DNA from 4 places in the Sporosarcina sp. Y1009 genome. Region 3 is predicted to be linked to each of the others. Evidence: riboswitches for the same ligand, from Rfam matches in the RefSeq annotation. Region 3 holds a riboswitch; each other region holds the start of a gene.
The links. A riboswitch is a leader RNA that binds a small molecule or an ion and turns the genes downstream of it on or off. The one in region 3 is predicted to bind S-adenosylmethionine.

Region 1 (4,958 bases), on a different contig from region 3:
TTTAGCAAACATCGCTTTGTTCGCGGTAATCACGTTTACGCCTTTCGAGATTACTTTCGAAAGATACGAGAATGCCGGCTCTTCTCCAATAATTGCTTCAAAAACAAGATCAATATCCGGATTTTCAAATACCTCTTGAACGGAATCTGTAATTTTGATGCCAGGCGTTTCTATCCGTTTTTTTGCGAGATCGCGAACGACTATTGACGAAATCTCAATATCGTAACCCGTTCGCAACTTTATTTCGTTCTTTTTTTCATTTATGATTCGGTATACGCCTTCACCTACAGTACCGAAGCCAAGTATTGCGACTTTGATTGTCGACAAATTGCCACCTCCATGGACTGTTTGATGAAATTTCCCCATTTAGTATATTCGGTTAAAAATCCGTCATGACCGAATTCCGTATTTATTAAACAAAAATTAGAATTCGGCAATTGATGTGCGAATGAACGGATAATTTCCGGTGGATAGATTAAATCATGTGTGAATCCTAGCATGACTGTTTTCGCTTTAATTTGTTTTGCCACTTCCTTGGTTCCCCCTCTGCCGCGCCCAATATCATGCGTGTTCATGGCTCGAAGGAGTGTGCAATAGCTATTTGGATCAAAATGCGTCGTTATCTTTTTTCCAATGTGGTTAAGATACGATTCTACTTCATACCCGCCGCTGATCGTCTCATCACGTGCAAAGCGCTCGTTAAATAATTGACTTGACCGATACGTCACCATTCCAGCCATTCGAGCAGTTTCAAATCCTTTTACGTCAGATGCATCTACGTAATTCCCGTTAGCAAACTCTTCATCGTTTTCAATCGCATGTAATCCGATATAGTTAAATGCAATTCCATATGCACTCAGAGACGGTGTTACTGCAAGCGGCAACAGAAGGTCCATATCATCAGGATAGAGGATTCCCCATTCCAAGACACGCATTCCACCAAGTGAACCACCAATTATCGTATGCAATTTATCGATTCCGAGAACAGATAACGCTTTTCGCTCCGCATGCACCATATCACGTATTGAAATTTCTGGAAATGACTGGCGATATGACCTTTTTGTCTTCGGGTTAATTGATAACGGTCCAGTAGATCCATCACAACCCCCGAGAACATTAAATGAAATAACGGAAAATTTTTTCGTATCGATATCTTTTCCGTCTCCTATTAAACCATCCCACCACCCAGGCTTCCTATCTGTACCGATAACTTTTTGGTTACCTGTCAATGCGTGACAGACAAGGACGGTTGGTGCATCTTCGTTTTTTGCCCATTCGTAAGCGAGATGGACTTGGTTGAGTACAACACCAGACTCTAACAGTAAATTTCCAATCTCTACAATCCCGCTCTCTACCATGGTCTCACCTCGTTTACTATCTTCATTTTATTGTGCAGCAACTGGAACAGCTTTTTCAATTGCTTGCGCAAGATCCGCAATAATGTCTTCTGTCGCTTCAAGACCTACTGATAGACGAATTAGTTCTTCTGATACACCTGATTTTTTCAAATCCTCAGCGCTAAGCTGTTGATGTGTCGTGGAAGCCGGGTGAATAATTAATGATTTTGCGTCTCCAACGTTTGCTACATGAGACCACAGCTTCACGTTATCAATCACTTTTCTACCTGCATCACGTCCGCCTTTAATGCCGAAGTTTACGATTGAACCAAAACCATTTTTCAAGTATTTCTTGCCTAATTCGTATGATGGATGCTCTTCAAGGCCATTGTACGTAACCCATTCAACAGAAGGATGCTTCTTCAAGTAATTTGCAATTTCGAGTGCATTTTCATTATGTTTTGGGACGCGTAAGTGAAGTGTTTCTAGTCCTTGCAAGAAATTGAATGCATTATCCGGGCTTAGGCACGGTCCGAAATCACGGAGTAGCTGAACACGTAGTTTCGTTGCGAACGCCGCAGCTGCTGCATCAATTCCGTAGCGAAGACCGTTATATGTCACATCCGGTTCTGTGAATCCTGGGAATTTACCTTTTGTCCAATCGAATTTACCGGCATCAACTACGACACCTCCGATAGAAGTCCCGTGCCCACCAATCCATTTCGTCGCGGAATGGATGACAACGTCTGCGCCGAACTCAATTGGATTACTGCCATACGGTGTTGAAAACGTACTATCAATAAGAAGCGGAATGTCATTTTCATGCGCAACCTTTGCAACAGCTTCGATATCTAGAACATGTAGACTTGGGTTTGCAATTGATTCGGCAAAAAGTCCTTTTGTTTTGTCTGTGATTGCTGCACGAAAGTTTTCTGGATTTGTTGCATCAACAAATTTCACATTAATGCCGTAACGTGGAAGTGTCACTGCAAATAAGTTATACGTACCGCCGTATAAGTTTTCAGCGGCAACAATCTCGTCTCCAGCCTCAGCAATATTTAATATGGAAAACGCAATGGCTGCCATTCCAGATGAAAGTCCAACTGCCGCAGTTCCACCTTCGAGTAACGCAATACGCTCTTCAAAAGCACCAACCGTTGGATTGGTTATCCGCGTATAAATATTTCCTGCCTCTGTTAAACCGAACAAGTTTTGTGCGTGCTCCGTGTCGCGGAAAACAAATGAAGTCGTTCTGTGAATTGGCAATGCTCGTGATCCAGTCACCGGATCTGGCTCTTGGCCACCGTGCAATAGTTGTGTTTCTGGTTTTAAGTTTGTCATTTGTATTACCTCCAAGTTTTTTTGTTTGATGGAAGTGCAGTGACGATTGGGGAAATTTAAATATAAAAAAACCCCCTTCGTATAAGAAGAGGGTTATGCTTTCGCTAATTCCTCCTCTCATCTTTCAGATCGTTTGCACGAATCTGTAGGAAGTAGCACCTTTGCAAGTCGGTCGCTTGCTGGTTGCCGGGCATCGTAGGGCCTAATCCCTCCGCCGCTCTAGATAAGAGTATGATTGATTCTGTTTTCCATCTTGTTACACAGTATAGAACTGATTATGCAGAAAAGTCAAGGGATTTATAAAAGTTTTTTTATTTCTCCCTATTGAAACTTTGAAACTATCTCCTAATGATTAAAAATACTATCCTGCAAAACTTGTCCAAATGTGGTATACTTAGAGTAGACAATCTCTGTCTAATCGTTTACCGTTTCAGCTTACAATTTTCGATGCTTAGGGCATTGCCTAAGCTTTTTTTAATAGTGTCGAAGAAAATCGTATCAATAGGAGGGATTCACATGGCTTTTCCACGTAAGGAAAGACCAGTATCGGACTTTGTAGCAGCTCGCAAAGTCGATGAAGAAATTTCATTTGTTCGGAACGACTATAAGGTTTACGGGACTATTTATAAGATCCTTGAGAACTCTGTTATCGTACAAATCTCTAGTGAAGATGCAGACTTAATTGGTGCGGCCTCAAATCTTACTGTTGTTTCACACAAAAACTATTCTGTTGATTGATTTATATAAGAAGACATCGCTATTTAGCGGTGTTTTTTTGTTTTACAGCATTTTAATTTGCACCTAGCCTTTCTTAAAGCCCCTAACTTTACTGTTTTTAATTTTCAGCAGGATTCTTGACGCTGGTTATTGAATTTAAGTAAATAAGAAAGGAGACTACTCATATGTTTCGTACACTACTTGTTGCTGGGATTGTTTTAATGTCGACAATTTATGTTTTCTTCATTCCTTCAGATCCTATTGGTTTTAAAATATTTATGAAATTAATTCCAATGGCACTAATCATTTTATTTGCGATTAGAACAAGGACCTCCCTCCCCTCTACATATAAACGAGTTATCATTGTTGGTCTATTCGTCTGTATGGTGGCAGACGGTGTGATTTACTGGTTTCTAGCTGGGCTTGTTACTTTTTTTATTGGTCATATTTTTTATATCTTTGCTTTCCGTCATATCGTCCGTGGTGCTATGCCTAAGTGGGCAGCCATCCTTCTACTATCATATGGCATTGTGATGGCTTTTTGGATCTCAGGTTCACAATTTCAAATTGGAGAATATTTTCTTGGAACTGCGATTATTGCTTATATTTCTATCATTCTACTGATGGGCTGGATGGCCATTCGCACTCAGCTGTCTTTAGCCATAATTGGTGCGCTTCTCTTTATCTTTTCAGATTCAGTTCTTGCAATCGATCGATTCGTTTACGATATTCCATATCGAGACGCATTTGTTATGGTCACCTATTACGCTGCACAGCTCCTCATTGCCGCTAGCATTGGGAGTCGTCTAGTCAAATATTCCGTAAACCGAAAGAATCTGATAAGATGAGTAGATATCGGGATATCTTTTTAGGAGGAATTTTAATATGAAAGAACAGTTAATTGAGCGGCTCGTTCGCTACGCGAAAATTGATACACAATCGGATTTTAACAGCAACATGTGTCCAACAACGCCTGGACAATGGGATTTGCTGCATGTACTACAAAAAGAACTGACAGAGATTGGTATGGAAGACATCACTCTTGATGACAATGGGTATCTTTTTGCTACACTACCGGCGAATACCGACCGTGATGTTCCAGTCATTGGATTTCTAGCGCATGTTGACACAGCCACCGACTATACGGGGAAAAACGTCAAACCACAACGCATCGATAATTATGACGGAAATGATGTGCAGCTTAACGATAATACTGTGATGGCAGTTAAAGATTTTCCTGAACTAACAAGTTACGTTGGACACACACTGATTACGACAGACGGCACGACACTACTCGGAGCAGATAATAAGGCGGGTATTGCCGAAATCGTAACCGCGATGGAATATTTGATTGGAAATCCGGAAATTAAACACGGGAAAATTCGAATCGCATTTACGCCAGACGAAGAAATCGGACGTGGTCCACATAAATTCGATGTCGAAGAGTTCGGCGCGAAATATGCCTATACAATGGACGGTGGTCCACTTGGTGAACTTCAATATGAAAGTTTTAATGCTGCAGGTGCAAAAGTTACATTCCACGGGACAAGTGTTCACCCGGGC
Region 2 (4,958 bases), on a different contig from region 3:
ACAACCATATCAAAACGATCAATCGAATGAATTTTTGATATAACAATCATGTTGTCGTTTTCAAAGGTCGGTTCCATGGATTCTCCCGATACAATCACAGGCGTAAAAAGAAATTGCCGGATCAGAATAACTAGGATCAGTGCAATTGCCGCCGACTTCACCCATGAGAATAATTCTTTTTTGCCCGCCTCACTCATTTTATCTCCACCTTTATCTTCAGACGATATACCCCAGCGACCGTAAAGCGCTGTGCATGAAAGATTCTGTGTATAAAAACACTTCTTCTTGTTCTGGCTCTTGGTAAACGTCATGATATAATTTTTTCCATTCTTTATACTGAAACTCTGTCAGTTGTTGTTTTAAAAGCCAAGTTTTCGCGGCTGCAATGTCAGTGATTTTGTCTTGTCCGCCTGTGTGAAGCAAGACTGGCACATTTCGAATCGTTCCTTCATGCTGATTAACGGTCTTCATATAACTTTGTAACTCTTTATACCAGCCTGCCGTAACCATCGAGCTATAATTTTTATCATCACGTGCTTCAATATAAAATTCATAATTTCTTGTCAGTAGTTCAACATTAATATTATGATTAATTTTCATAGAAGATGACAGCTTCGTGAGTACACCTGCATACTTTGAAGGTTGATGTTCAAGTTGTAGCCAAGGCGAACTTAAAATAACACCCGCAGAGATGATCTCCTCCGTTTGCAAAATGCGCATGACAAGCGTCGCACCCAGACCGTGCCCCATGATGAAGAGCGGAAGCCCATCGACAATCCCGATTTTCAAAAGCTCTTTAACGTACTCAGTGTATGTAGCAAACTTTTCAGCGTGAACATTACGACCAGTTTGCCCTCCGTGTCCTGGTAAATCGCCCATGACAACATGAAAATTACTACTTCGCAGCTTTTGAATAAGCCAAGCATATCGATTATGATGTTCATATGCACCGTGCACAATTGCAACAACAGCTTTTGGCTGACCTTCTGCTTCCCATTTCCACATGGACAAATCCCCCTTTTATGTTGTATTCTCTTAATTTTTCCCAATTTCTTTCAATAAAAACATGTTCTTTGTTATGATAATTATACACTACAGAAGGAAAAGAGGAGAAAATATATGATTTACCCTTATAAAGATAAAACGCCAGTTATCGATCCGTCCGTTTTCATTGCAGATTACGCGACAATTACGGGTGATGTGACAATCGGCGCTGAAACGAGCGTATGGTTTAACACTGTCATTCGCGGCGACGTATCACCCGTTATCATTGGAAAAAAGGTGAGTATCCAAGATTTAAGTTGCCTTCATCAAAGCCCTAAGTTTCCGCTTATTATCGAAGACGAAGTAACAATAGGACACCAAGTGACACTACATAGTTGCACAGTTAGAAAAGGTGCATTGATCGGCATGGGTTCAATTATTTTAGACGGAGCTGAAATCGGCGAGGGCGCATTCATTGGGGCCGGCAGTTTAGTACCCCCTGGAAAAAAGATTCCCCCAAATATGTTAGCACTCGGCTCCCCTGCAAAAGTCGTCCGCGAATTAAATGACGAAGACCGTGCGGATATGGAGCGCGTCGTCAGAGAGTACGCGGAAAAGGGGCAGTATTATAAGAGTTTGCAGAAATAGAGATAACCAATAAGAAAGTGTTATAAAATTCTTACTTGGACTAAAACATAATTAGTACTGAATTTGCTATAGTTATTAAAAAGCGCAACCCTATTGCGGTTGCGCTTATTTTTTTATCACTAAAAAAATGACCATAGCGATGATAATAAACCCTACTATGCCGACAATGGCTATTAACCCAATCATGTTCATGGTAATCACCCCGCTGTCTCTTTACTAGCATGATATATCTTCCAAATAAAAAGCGCTAGAAGAGATTTTTCCCTTCTAACGCTTTTTCATTATTTATTTGCTAGTTCTTTCAATGCTTCTGCTTTATCAGTGTGCTCCCACGGAAGATCAATATCCGTACGGCCAAAGTGACCATAAGCGGCTGTTTGTTTATAAATCGGACGACGAAGGTCGAGCATTTTAATAATGCCTGCTGGACGAAGGTCGAATAACTCACGAACAACTTCGACGAGCTTGCTCTCATCTACTGTGCCTGTTCCAAATGTATTAATCGAAATCGAAACGGGCCTTGCAACACCAATGGCATACGCAAGTTGAACTTCACAGCTATCTGCAAGACCTGCTGCTACGATGTTTTTCGCAACATAACGTGCTGCGTAAGATGCTGAACGGTCTACTTTTGTCGGATCTTTCCCAGAAAATGCGCCCCCGCCGTGACGCGCATAGCCGCCGTAAGTATCGACAATAATTTTGCGTCCCGTTAGTCCTGCATCCCCTTGTGGACCACCAATTACAAATCGTCCCGTTGGATTAATGAAGTATTTTGTATCTTCATCAATTAATGCAGCTGGTACAACCGGTTCAATCACGTATTTTTTAATGTCTCGTTGAATTTCTTCAAGCGTTACCTCTGGATCATGTTGAGTAGAGATAACGATTGTGTCAATTCGCAAAGGTTTATTGTTTTCATCATATTCTACAGTCACTTGTGTTTTACCATCTGGACGTAAATAGGGAAGAATTTCTTCCTTTCTTACCCTTGCAAGCTCTTTTGAAAGCTTATGTGACATACTAATCGGAAGCGGCATGAGTTCTGGTGTTTCATTGCAAGCATATCCGAACATGAGTCCTTGATCTCCTGCGCCAATTGCTTCGATGTCTTCATCGGTCATAGAACCTTCCCGTGCCTCTAGTGCCTGGTCTACACCTGCTGCGATATCTGCTGATTGTTCGTCAATTGCAGTCAAAACTGCTGACGTTTCCCAATCAAAACCAAACTTCGCACGAGTATAACCTATTTCTTTTACTGTCTCGCGAACTACTTTTGGAATATCAACATATGTCGATGTTGTAATTTCACCTGCAACAAGAACGAGACCTGTGGTGATGGTCGTTTCACAGGCAACACGTGCATTTGGATCTTCTTCTAAAATCGCATCCAGAATGGCATCAGAAATCTGATCACACATTTTGTCCGGATGTCCCTCTGTCACTGATTCTGACGTAAACAGACGGCGGTTTGTCATATTATTTCCTCCTTATATCCTACGAGATTGATACGGTACTCATTTTCCCATGTCAAGCCCCAATTCATACAGGGGAACGGCTTTAATCGCCATTACGAGCTTTGCACACGAGGATAAAGGGTAAACATATTTAAAAAAGCCTTCCTCTCACGTGTATACATGAGGAAAGGCGTAATTTCAAAGCACCCTTCACTCTTATCATCCAAGGAGTTTCACCTTGCATCAGGTTTAGCACCTTTGCATGAACATCATAGGTTCATACAGGTTGCCGGGTTTCATAGGGACTGCCCCTCCACCAGCTCGGGATAAGAGTATCCGTTCAATAGTACATTTTACGAAACTGCTCGCAATAAGTCAACTTTCTTTCTTAATTGTAGTTGCACTTATCACTAGTATAGTATATTATTTTAAATGTGTTATACTAATTAACAAATGTGATGACAAACCACCCCTAAGGGACTAAATTGCAAAGGACGGGACTAATCTATGATTTCAGCGAAAATTGGTAACGAGCTAAAAAATCTTCTTTCTGGCAGCAACGTGAATATTCAACTTTCGGTTCCACAGCTTGTTGAAAAAACAACTTCACGAGGCGAGGCAATACTCACTGCAGACGGTGCAGTAACGGCGCAGACAGGAAAATATACAGGTCGTTCGCCCAAAGATAAGTATATCGTTGAAGAAGCTTCTTCAAAAGATAAAATCGATTGGGGAGCTGTAAACCGTCCAATCTCTGCAGAAATCTTTGATGCATTATATGACAAAGTAATTTCATACTTACAATTAAAAGATGAGCTATTTGTTTTTAAAGGATTTGCCGGTGCGGATCCCGCTTCCCGCCTTTCTATTCAAGTCGTGAATGAATATGCTTGGCATAACTTGTTTGTCCATCAATTATTCATTCGCCCGACAAAAGAAGAACTTGAAACACATGATGCACAGTTCACTGTCGTCTCAGCACCAACATTTAAAGCAGACCCTGAAATCGACGGAACTGACTCTGAAACTTTCATTATCGTGAATATGGAAAAGCGGATTATCTTAATTGGCGGAACTGAGTATGCCGGTGAAATGAAGAAATCGATTTTCTCCATCATGAACTACTTGCTACCTGAAAAAGATATTATGCCGATGCATTGTTCGGCTAACGTTGGTCAAGACGGCGACGTTGCATTGTTCTTTGGACTTTCAGGTACAGGAAAAACGACACTTTCCGCAGATGCGGACCGTAAACTTATTGGAGACGATGAGCACGGTTGGTCTGATAACGGCGTCTTCAATATTGAAGGCGGTTGCTATGCGAAATGTATCAATCTATCAGCAGAAAAAGAGCCTGAAATTTTTGGTGCAATCCGTTTCGGTTCTGTTCTAGAAAACGTAGTTGTCGATTCTGATACACGTATTCCCGATTATGACGATGGTTCATTAACAGAAAATACACGCGCAGCATATCCAATCCATAATATTGATAATATCGTTACACCATCAGTTGCAGGCCATCCAAACACAATCGTGTTTTTGACAGCGGATGCATTCGGTGTACTGCCGCCTATTTCAAAGTTAACAAAAGAACAAGCAATGTATCATTTCCTAAGCGGATTCACATCAAAACTTGCTGGAACAGAGCGCGGCGTTACATCACCAGAAGCAACATTCTCAACTTGCTTCGGTTCACCGTTCCTTCCATTACATGCAACGGTCTACGCAGAAATGTTAGGGAAGAAAATCGACGAACACAACGCACAAGTATTCCTCGTCAACACAGGTTGGACCGGCGGAGCATACGGCGTAGGAAAACGCATGGAATTAAAATACACACGATCAATGGTACGCGCAGCACTCGCTGGA
Region 3 (4,958 bases):
CAATGTTTGATCATCCTCTGCTGTAACTGCTACATCGTCCAAGGAACCGCCATTTTCTTTCGCAGCTTCGGCACCTTTAATCATATATAATTGATAGGCATAATCCGTGTCCACATTAGCTGGATCGAGTACCCATTTCCAAGCATATTCAAAGTCTTTTGCTGAAACAGCATCTCCATTAGACCATTTTGCATCTTTTCGAATTTTGAATGTATATTTCAAGCCGTCATCAGACATTGTGTAACTTTCCGCCATGGCCTCTTCTACTTCACCTTCTTGATTTACACGCATTAAACCTTCAAACGTCTGGTTTAATACCGCCCCTGATGTTGTGTCTGTTGCTAACGATGGATTTAATGAAGGCGGTTCTGACCTGATGTTCACATTTAGCGTTTGATCCGCCGCTAGTTTACCTGTTTCTTTTTCATCTGTTTTTCCAGTCTTTTCATCATCACCACAAGCTGCTAAAATCACACTCATAGTAAACACCACAACTAGTAATACTAACCATTTTTTCTTCATACTTCATTCCCCCCTCAGGCTTTTATTAAATCCAACATGTTGAAAGCGCTTACAACATATCTTGTAGTTATTATACTACCAATGATTGAATATTCCCACCTGAAATTACAGAAATGGTAGAAAAGTACGAATAATGTTTTTTCGAGAGAATTTATAACAAAAAAACGCTACCAGGTTATTCCGGTAGCGTTTCATTTCACTATTATAATTATTCCACAGGAACGATTGAACCTTTCCACTCTTCCAAGATAAAGTCTTGAATTTCTTTCGATTTCAATACTTCGATTAATGCTTTAATTCCAGCGTTGTTTTCATCGCCTTTACGGACTGCAATCACATTCACGTAAGGTGAGTCCGTTTCCTCGAGCGCAATTGAATCTTCAAGTGGATTTAGGTCTGCGTCAAGTGCATAGTTTGAGTTTATCAGCACTGCATCGCCTTCGTCATTATTATAAAGTTGTGGCAATAATGCAGCTTCAAAGTCAGCTTCGAACTGAATATTTTTTGGATTGTCAATAATGTCTTTCACTTCAGCAGTCGTTTTCTCAACGTCAGGATTCAGTTTGACAAGTCCTTCTACTTCAAGCATTGCAAGTACACGGCCATGGTCGGCAACAGAATTACTCATCAAGATTGTTGCACCATCAGGAAGATCCTTTAGTGAGTCGTATTTTTTCGAATAGACACCGATTGGTTCAATATGGATTCCACCCGCATTTACAAAATCATAGCCATGATCACTCATCGACGATTCTAGATACGGTATATGTTGGAAGTAGTTTGCATCAATTTCACCGGAGTCTAGGTCTTCGTTCGGCAAAACGTAATCTGTATACTGTTCAATAACGAGATCAACGCCTTTTTCTTTCAACAACGGCTTCACTTTTTCTAAAATAATTGCATGTGGCGTATTCGAAGCACCGATAACTAGTGTTGTTTCTTTCGCTTCTTGGTCATCTCCGCTACTTGCATTGTTATTGTCGTCATCATTTTTCGTTCCACAAGCTACTAATGTTAGTACCAATGTTGCTAATAAAATTGCTGACAGTATTTTTTTCATTGTGTAAACTCCTCTTTTCTATGCTGTTTATATAATTATCAGGCAAAGCCCGGTATTCCTATATTAACATTATCTTTTATCAAACTTTTTAACCGCTACATCTCCGATAAACTGAATGATGAAGACGATGATTAAGATAAGAATCGTTGCCATTTGCGTAACGTCTTCACGACTTCGTTGGAATCCATCCAAAAAGGCTAGCGTTCCTAGTCCACCAGCTCCGATAACACCCGCCATTGCCGTATAGCCGACAAGTGCAATTGCCGTAACGGTAATTCCCGAGATAAGGGCAGGCATCGATTCTGGTAATAACACTTTAAAGATAATCGTAGACGTTTTAGCGCCCATCGATTTTGCAGCTTCAATCACACCTTTATCGATTTCCTGCAAGGCAATTAAAACCATTCGACCATAAAACGGCGCAGCCCCGATAATTAATGCAGGTAAAGCGGCCTCTGGTCCTCGCATTGTACCAAGAAGCAATTTTGTAAATGGAATCAGCAATATAATTAAAATGATAAACGGGATTGACCTAAAAATATTGACGAATGCTCCGGAAATCGTATGAACCAACTTATTCGCCCATAACTGTCCTGGACCTGAGAGAAACAACAAGACACCTAGTGCCAACCCAAAAACAAATGTGAATACGGTCGACATTGCTGTCATATAAAGTGTCTCTACAGTCGCTTCCCACATCTTAGCCCAATCTACATTCGGAAACAGGTTTTCAATCATTACCAATTACCTCCGTCCGGACATCTTGTGCATTAAGATAATGGATTGCTTCTTGAATAATCGATTCTTCTCCATCTAGTTGAAGAATCAGCGTGCCGTAAGGGCCAGTATGTGTGTGGGCTATATTCCCTTGCACAATATTCACGTCAATCTTAAACTTTCGAATCAAGCTCGTAATCACCGGCTGTCCAGTTCGTTCCCCTACAAAGGTAAGTTTTACTAGCGTTCCAGATGGAAACTCTTCTTTAATATGTTCCATCGCTTCGATTACTTCCGCAGGTTCTGTGACTTGCGATAAGAAACGTTTCGTAATCGGCTCCCTTGGTGATTGGAACACCTTAAGAACATCGCCCATTTCGACTACTTTTCCTTCTTCCATCACAGCAACCCGGTGACAAATCTTCCGGATGACTTGCATTTCATGTGTAATGAGGACAATTGTCAGACCAAGTCGCTCATTGATATCCGTCAGGAGATTAAGTATTGAATCTGTCGTTTCTGGATCCAGGGCAGAGGTGGCTTCATCACAAAGTAACACTTCTGGATCATTTGCTAAGGCACGCGCAATCCCAACACGCTGCTTTTGTCCCCCTGACAATTCAGAAGGGTAGGCATTTTCGCGTCCCTTCAAACCTACCAATTCGATTAGTTCAGCGACTTTTCGTTCCCGTTCTGCTTTAGGGACATTGGCGATTTCGAGTGGAAAAGCAATATTATCTTTCACAGTTCTCGACCATAACAAATTAAAGTGTTGGAAAATCATGCTTACTTTTTGACGTGCTTTCCGTAATTTCTGACCTTTAATAGAAGAGATTTCCAATCCGCCGATTGTAATCGTGCCACTGGTCGGCATTTCTAATCCATTTAAAAGCCGGATGAGTGTGCTCTTTCCAGCACCACTATATCCAATCACACCAAATATTTCACCCTCTGAAATATCAAAGGTTACACCGTCCACAGCGACAATACTTTTTGAACCTTCACCGAAGACCTTATGAACGTCTGTTAAATGAATCATTTTTCTTCACCTCTATAAATAATAAAAAGCCTTACTGCTCGATGCAGAAAGGCTTAACGTTTAATGTAATAAGCGTATGTCCAATCTCTCATCTTTCAAAGCAATATGCTTTGTGTGACTTGGCACCAGTTCACTTATGTGATGGTTGCCGGGCTTCATAGGGCACTTCCCTCCGCCTCTCTTTATAAGAGTGATTAAATTATGTTTTATGATTAACAATAAATCTAGCATACCTGTCCCTGGTCTGTCAACTTATTTTCACTAGCAAATCAGGTACTGATTTGAATGCATATACCTTTTCCGTCAAAACACCATTTTTAGAAATGAGGAGGCAGGGTACACTTTCAATTTGATAATCAATTGCTAATTCCTCGTGATAATTCAAATCTGCCTTACCAATCGGTATCTCTGGTTTCATAACAGAAATTACATTCATCATTTTCGAAGCGACTGCACATGTACCGCACATTGGCGTGTACAAATAAAATACCGCAATGTCTTTTTCGCTGCTGTTCTTTTCCCAATCTCTAATTGTCCATATATCCATTATATCTACCTTCTTACATTATAAATTCAGGGTGAACTTTAATATGTGCTTCTTGAAGAATTTTTGCAAGCACATTGTATGGTGTTGTTTCAACTTCTTTATATACTCTTTCAGTGTAAAGATGAATGGCTAATGGATATTCCCTTTTGAATAATACACGGGTTTTTTCGCCATCTTCATCTGCATCAAGGAAGACGTACATCTCGAACTCTTCATAAGGTGTTAATAGTACCTCAAGATTATAAGGACTTATGGTACCATTTGTACAAATAATATCAATAGGTTCAGCAAGTACACGACTGACTCGTTTCCGATCCGCGCTTCCTTCTACAATCAAGATTTTCATCTGATTCAAGCTTTATGCGCCTCCTTTATAAAAAAAGAAAAACGCCGAATAACTTCTCGGCGTCCGGTGTCAACTATTACTCAATTGTCATTTTGTCATAGTCTTCAGCCGACATAAGTCCATCTAATTCGGAAACATTTGATGGTTCAACGACAATCATCCAGGCTTGTTCGTAAGGGGATTCGTTAACAAACTCAGGGCTATCTTCTAACTCTTCGTTTACTTCAACTACTTTTCCACTAATTGGCGCGTATAACTCAGATACTGTTTTTACAGATTCAACGCTACCGAAAGGCTCGTCTGCCGTTATTTCGTCGCCGATTTCAGGTAGTTCAACGAATACGATATCGCCTAGTTCAGATTGCGCAAAATGAGTAATCCCGATACGGTACTTTCCGTCTTCGTCTTTAACCCACTCATGTTCTGCTGAATACTTAAATTCCTTTGGTGTGTTCATATTCATGACCTCCAAAATAGTTATTCTTTCAATCTAATAGTGCCATAAGCTAGCCTTAAACACAAGGTGTGAAGCCTTTAAATCCATACATTTTCATATTCTTCTTCTTTGAAACCTACAGTCGTTTTTCCATTTCCATGAACAATCGGTCGTTTGATTAACATTCCGTTTGATGATAGTAATTTTATTTTTTCAGCTTCCGACATCGTTGGTAATTTATCTTTCAGTTGAAGCTCACGATACACTTTTCCACTCGTGTTAAAAAACTTC
Region 4 (4,958 bases), on a different contig from region 3:
AACGGCTTCCACATCTATAAAACTAGGTAAAGTCATCAATAAAGTTTTTTCATTAATTGTTTTTAGTAAGGATTCTTTTTTTCGACGCACTGTTTCATATTTTTTCAAATCAAATTTAATGTGTTGTCCATTTTCGTTTTCTATTTTAATAAATGATGATTTATTAATTATATTCGACCAATCCTCACGCTCGGCACTTGTTTCTCTCAGTAAATATCGTTTTGAAGTAATTAATTCTTCAATTGTTTGATTGTCGATGGAGATAATTTTTGATCCCTTTGGAAATCGATTCTCTTCAAAGGTTTCTGTAACATAGAGCGCATCATTATATCTTCTTACTCGAAAACCAAGAGTGCTTGCTTTTACGTTATCTGATCCCTTTAAGAGAAAATACATATGTCGATCTTGAAAACTAATAAGATAATCATTAACTATTTCCACAAATTTTTGAGGTGTCATTTCCTGCTTATCTTCTAGTTTTTCTATTTTCCTAAGGTGATTTTCAGAATGATCCCATCCTAGCTTTTCATCCCATCCAGCATAATCATTGTGTGTAATATCAATTATTTCTTTAAATATTTCAGAATACCTAGTCATAGACACTCACCAATCCTTTTCCCATTAGATTTCAATACATGAAAACTCATTTCGGACACGTCTGCAACTTGAATTTCAATCCATCTGTCCCTGCCTTATAATTAGCTTCTAATTGTGTTTAATATATTAAACACAATGATACATGAAAAATAGTTATAATTCAATATATTAAACAACTGAGTTCGTTTAATTGAACGTGATATACTCATAATAAGAGAAAGTTGGAGAGGGGGAGCTAGATGAAGCATGTTGGAGAAAACATAAAACGAATTCGAACGATGAAAAAAATGACGATTTCAGACTTGGCAAATGAGCATGTCTCCCGGGGAATGATTAGCTTAATTGAAAATGGAAAAACCCGGCCTTCGATAGAAAGATTGCATTATATTGCGGTTCAGTTAGATGTAGACATAGCAGATCTTGTCGAAGAGATATCAAAAGAAGAACTTCGAGACAAAATAAATACGGCAACCGAATTATTTGCTAATGATGACGTTTTAGCGGCGACAAACTTATTACAACCATTGCTTATGAAGATGGATCAAAGTTATGAGGCGGCTAGGGTTTATGAATTATACGCGAAATCTCTATACGCTTTATATGTTCAGTCCAATGAGGAATACTTAAAGAACGTAGATAGCAACTGGGAATTGTATACCGAGAAAGCGATGGCTTTATACACAGAATTACAAATGGAATGGCGTGTCGTTAGGTTATGGGCATTTCTTGCGAATATTGAATTTGCAAACGCAAACTATAGGGAAACAATTGAGATTCTAGATAAGGGGCTTGATAAATTAATAACTGAAGATAGCTTGGAAACGAGAGCGATTTATATCGAGCTACTGGCTGGGAAAGTTTGGTCGTATACGGCATTAGGTGATATGAAAGCAGCCCATGAATTACTAGATACAGCTATTGGATTTTCCCGAAAGAGTCTTATTTTAACGGATTATTATGGCTTCTTGAATATAAAGACCTGGCTTCTTTATGATGCACATCATTATGAAGAAGCACGAAAATATGTTGCTGATGCGACGTCATTTATTAACCTAATGCAGCATGAGTATTTATTCATTGAACATGAATTGGCGAAAGTCTTATACGAGGAGTTTTTTGAGAATAAGTATGAGCATGCGATTGAAATGGCGGATGAATATGAACGCTATGTGTTGAACGAATCGTCTTTAAGTGAACCTGAAAAAGAGGGCTTGCTAGTTTTTGTAAGGGATTTGAAAGCGCGAAGTTTAACAAGATTAGGTCATTATGAGAAGGCACTTGATTTGTTTAATTCCAATACAATCGAAGTAAATGAATTTGTGGAAATATCTCCATTAGACGTAGCGATTAGAGAAATTACAAAAAGTTACAAAGCGATTTGCTATTTCCATCTTGAAGATGTCGTGAAAGCCCAACAACTTGCGAAGTATGCCGTCGAGAAATTACACAAAATGCCATACTCGTCATACTTTCACTTCGCTCGCGAAGTGTTGGCGGATGTGTCTAGGGAATGAGTTAAAGCCTTAAAGTGAACAGTTGATTTACTGCTAACAATAATAATATTCAAAATACCCTTGACATTCGATAAAAGCATGTGTAAAGTGTATATCAATAACTAAATAGTGAAACTTTCTTATCCAGAGAGGTGGAGGGACTGGCCCTTTGAAGCCTCAGCAACAGACATTTATGTACTGTGCTAATTCCAGTAGCGTAAGCTTGGAGATGAGAAGAGTGAACAGCGATAAAATGCCAACCTCTTCTTATTCAATGAAGAGGTTTTTCTTATTCTAGTTATTAATATAATTGGAAAGAAGGAATGGCAAAATGACAAAAACACTGACAGAGACATTGACAAAAGCACCATTTAAGGCGGATCATGTAGGGAGTTTACTACGTCCGGAAATCCTACACAATGCACGGAAAAAGTTTCAAGCGGGTGAGATTACAGCTGAACAACTGCGTGAAGTAGAAACGACTGAAATTAAAAGAGTTGTCGATAAGCAGATTGAAATTGGTTTAGAATTAGTAACTGATGGGGAGTTTAGACGTAGATTTTGGCATACAGATTTTCTAGAGCAGTTAAACGGGATAGAAGGATATGTTCCAGATATAGGGTATGTTTTTAGTGGTGATGAAGAAACAGAAAGATATAATGTCCGTAACATCGGGAAGGTTTCATTCAATCCTGACCATCCACATGTGAAAGACTTTATAGAATTCAATGAAATCGTTGCTGGACGCGCTGTTGCCAAACAAACAATACCAAGTCCGAACCAATTATTTAATATCGGCATTAGAGATGAAACCATCTATCCCGATATTGAAGAATATGCTAAAGATGTTATTCAAGCTTACCGCGATGCTTTCAAAGCATTCTATGATGCAGGTGTCCGTTATTTACAATTAGATGATGTGTATATTGCAGGGCTTTCTTCGCCGGATATTCCTTTTAACGATGGCGAATACTCGAGAGAATATTTGATTGATTTGGCTCTCCGTGTAGCAAATGCCGTATTGGAAGGAAAACCAGAAGATCTAGTCGTTTCAACACATTTATGTCGTGGAAACTACCGCTCTAACTGGGCGTTTGAAGGAAGCTATGATCTAATTGCGCCAACACTACTTGCAAAAGAAAATGTGGATGGCTTCTTCTTGGAATATGACGATGAACGTTCAGGAGACTTTAAACCACTTGAGCATATTCCAAATGGCGGTGCGCAAGTTGTGCTAGGTGTTGTCACATCGAAAAATGGAGAGCTTGAAGACAAAGAGCTGATCAAATCTCGAATACAAGAAGCATCTAAACATGTTCCGCTTGAACAATTATGTTTAAGCCCACAATGCGGTTTTGCTTCAACGCATCATGGAAATAACCTGACAGAAGAGCAGCAATGGGAAAAGTTGAAGTTTATTGTTGACATTTCGAAGGAAATTTGGGAAAAGTAACGTTTAAAAAGTTTAAAGCAAAAGCGCATCCTTGTCGTGTACAAGTGATGTGCTTTTTTGTGCATTCGGGAGGAATAAAGATTAGGGACAAGTGAATAGACTTTTAGAAGAAGCAAATAAAAATCACAGCAATATACCATTACACTATTTGGAGGAGATGTAGTTGGATAGCAAAGAATTAAGAAACTGCTTTGGCCACTTCGCAACAGGCGTAACAGTCGTCACATGTGATACAAGCGATGGCCAACATGGGTTTACCGCAAACTCATTTACTTCAGTCTCACTGGACCCACCCTTACTACTCGTATCTGTAGATCGAAAAACAAAAGCATTTCAGTTTTTAAAAAACAACCATTTTACAATAAATATTTTAAAAGAAACGCAGCAGGATACTGCGATGCATTTCGCTGGAAGACCCCTTGACAATGAACCTTTTAGCTGGGAAAAAGGGACGTGCTGCCACCGCCTTCAAGATTCACTCGCCTATTTAGAGTGCGAGCCTTGGGCAGAATATGACGGCGGAGATCATGTTTTATATGTCGGGAAAGTGATTGATTTTCATTACACCGAAGGCAATCCACTAAGTTATTTCAAAGGGAAATTTATCAGGGATTCATAACTAAACGCCTATTTATGAATAATCCTCACTTCCCCTAAATACAATGGGGTATGGACAACTCTTCAATTCATTCTAATCCCAAGCATATTGGGGTTTAGAGCTGTTTGGAATGATCGATGCCATTAAAAGGAGGAAAGCGATAATGAAAGTAGATGAAGAAAAAAAGACAACGATTCCATTGACTGGACAAGAGTACTTGGAAAGTCTAAAAGATGGGCGGGAAATTTGGCTCCACGGGGAAAAAGTGAAAGACGTCACAACTCACCCGGCTTTTCGTAATGCAGCCCGATCTATTGCAAGACTGTACGATGCATTACACGATGAAAAAACGAAAGATGTATTGACAACAGAGACTGACACAGGTAACGGGGGATTCACACAAAAGTACTTTAGAGTGGACAAGAATTCTAAGGAATTACTAGAATCCAGGGATGCCATTGCCGAGTGGGCAAAGTTAACCTTTGGACAAATGGGGAGATCTCCAGATTACAAAGCTGCTTTTCTTGGAACGCTCGGTGCAGATCCTGATTATTACGGAAAATATGCAGATAATGCCCGGAGATGGTATAAGGAAGCACAGGAGCGTAACTGGTATTTCAACCATGCGATCATTAATCCGCCGGTCGATCGACATACCCCGCTTGAAGCTGTCAAAGATATTTTTATCAGAACAGAAGGCGAAACAGATGAAGGCATTATCGTTAGTGGCGCAAAGATGGTCGCAACGGGATCTGCCTTAACAAACTATAACTTTGTAGCGCATTACGGTGCAGCGCCGATTACAGATGAGAACTAT

Region 1: it holds a riboswitch for S-adenosylmethionine, as region 3 does, so the genes downstream of both, AC25Y1_RS09110 (O-acetylhomoserine aminocarboxypropyltransferase/cysteine synthase family protein) here and AC25Y1_RS16460 (methionine ABC transporter ATP-binding protein) in region 3, are expected to answer to the same signal.
Region 2: it holds a riboswitch for S-adenosylmethionine, as region 3 does, so the genes downstream of both, metK (methionine adenosyltransferase) here and AC25Y1_RS16460 (methionine ABC transporter ATP-binding protein) in region 3, are expected to answer to the same signal.
Region 4: it holds a riboswitch for S-adenosylmethionine, as region 3 does, so the genes downstream of both, AC25Y1_RS18905 (5-methyltetrahydropteroyltriglutamate--homocysteine S-methyltransferase) here and AC25Y1_RS16460 (methionine ABC transporter ATP-binding protein) in region 3, are expected to answer to the same signal.

What each region holds. Positions count from the first base shown of each region.
Region 1 is NZ_JBYHFO010000006.1:22,964-27,921, forward strand. Features, by position in the region: gene AC25Y1_RS09100 (homoserine dehydrogenase) at 1-327, opposite strand, end outside; gene metX (homoserine O-acetyltransferase MetX) at 285-1,358, opposite strand; gene AC25Y1_RS09110 (O-acetylhomoserine aminocarboxypropyltransferase/cysteine synthase family protein) at 1,386-2,678, opposite strand; SAM riboswitch class I at 2,793-2,908, opposite strand; gene AC25Y1_RS09115 (DUF2187 family protein) at 3,195-3,416, shown strand; gene AC25Y1_RS09120 (lysoplasmalogenase) at 3,581-4,243, shown strand; gene pepT (peptidase T) at 4,281-4,958, shown strand, end outside.
Region 2 is NZ_JBYHFO010000015.1:13,951-18,908, reverse strand. Features, by position in the region: gene lepB (signal peptidase I) at 1-197, opposite strand, end outside; gene AC25Y1_RS15445 (alpha/beta fold hydrolase) at 217-1,005, opposite strand; gene AC25Y1_RS15440 (gamma carbonic anhydrase) at 1,120-1,632, shown strand; gene metK (methionine adenosyltransferase) at 1,914-3,110, opposite strand; SAM riboswitch class I at 3,303-3,422, opposite strand; gene pckA (phosphoenolpyruvate carboxykinase (ATP)) at 3,597-4,958, shown strand, end outside.
Region 3 is NZ_JBYHFO010000017.1:56,333-61,290, forward strand. Features, by position in the region: gene AC25Y1_RS16445 (peptide ABC transporter substrate-binding protein) at 1-522, opposite strand, end outside; gene AC25Y1_RS16450 (MetQ/NlpA family ABC transporter substrate-binding protein) at 731-1,582, opposite strand; gene AC25Y1_RS16455 (methionine ABC transporter permease) at 1,652-2,320, opposite strand; gene AC25Y1_RS16460 (methionine ABC transporter ATP-binding protein) at 2,313-3,338, opposite strand; SAM riboswitch class I at 3,424-3,529, opposite strand; gene AC25Y1_RS16465 (thioredoxin family protein) at 3,586-3,885, opposite strand; gene AC25Y1_RS16470 (toprim domain-containing protein) at 3,899-4,231, opposite strand; gene gcvH (glycine cleavage system protein GcvH) at 4,308-4,688, opposite strand; gene AC25Y1_RS16480 (arsenate reductase family protein) at 4,766-4,958, opposite strand, start outside.
Region 4 is NZ_JBYHFO010000027.1:15,166-20,123, reverse strand. Features, by position in the region: gene AC25Y1_RS18915 (S41 family peptidase) at 1-597, opposite strand, end outside; gene AC25Y1_RS18910 (helix-turn-helix domain-containing protein) at 837-2,111, shown strand; SAM riboswitch class I at 2,228-2,326, shown strand; gene AC25Y1_RS18905 (5-methyltetrahydropteroyltriglutamate--homocysteine S-methyltransferase) at 2,434-3,543, shown strand; gene AC25Y1_RS18900 (flavin reductase family protein) at 3,707-4,162, shown strand; gene AC25Y1_RS18895 (4-hydroxyphenylacetate 3-hydroxylase N-terminal domain-containing protein) at 4,305-4,958, shown strand, end outside.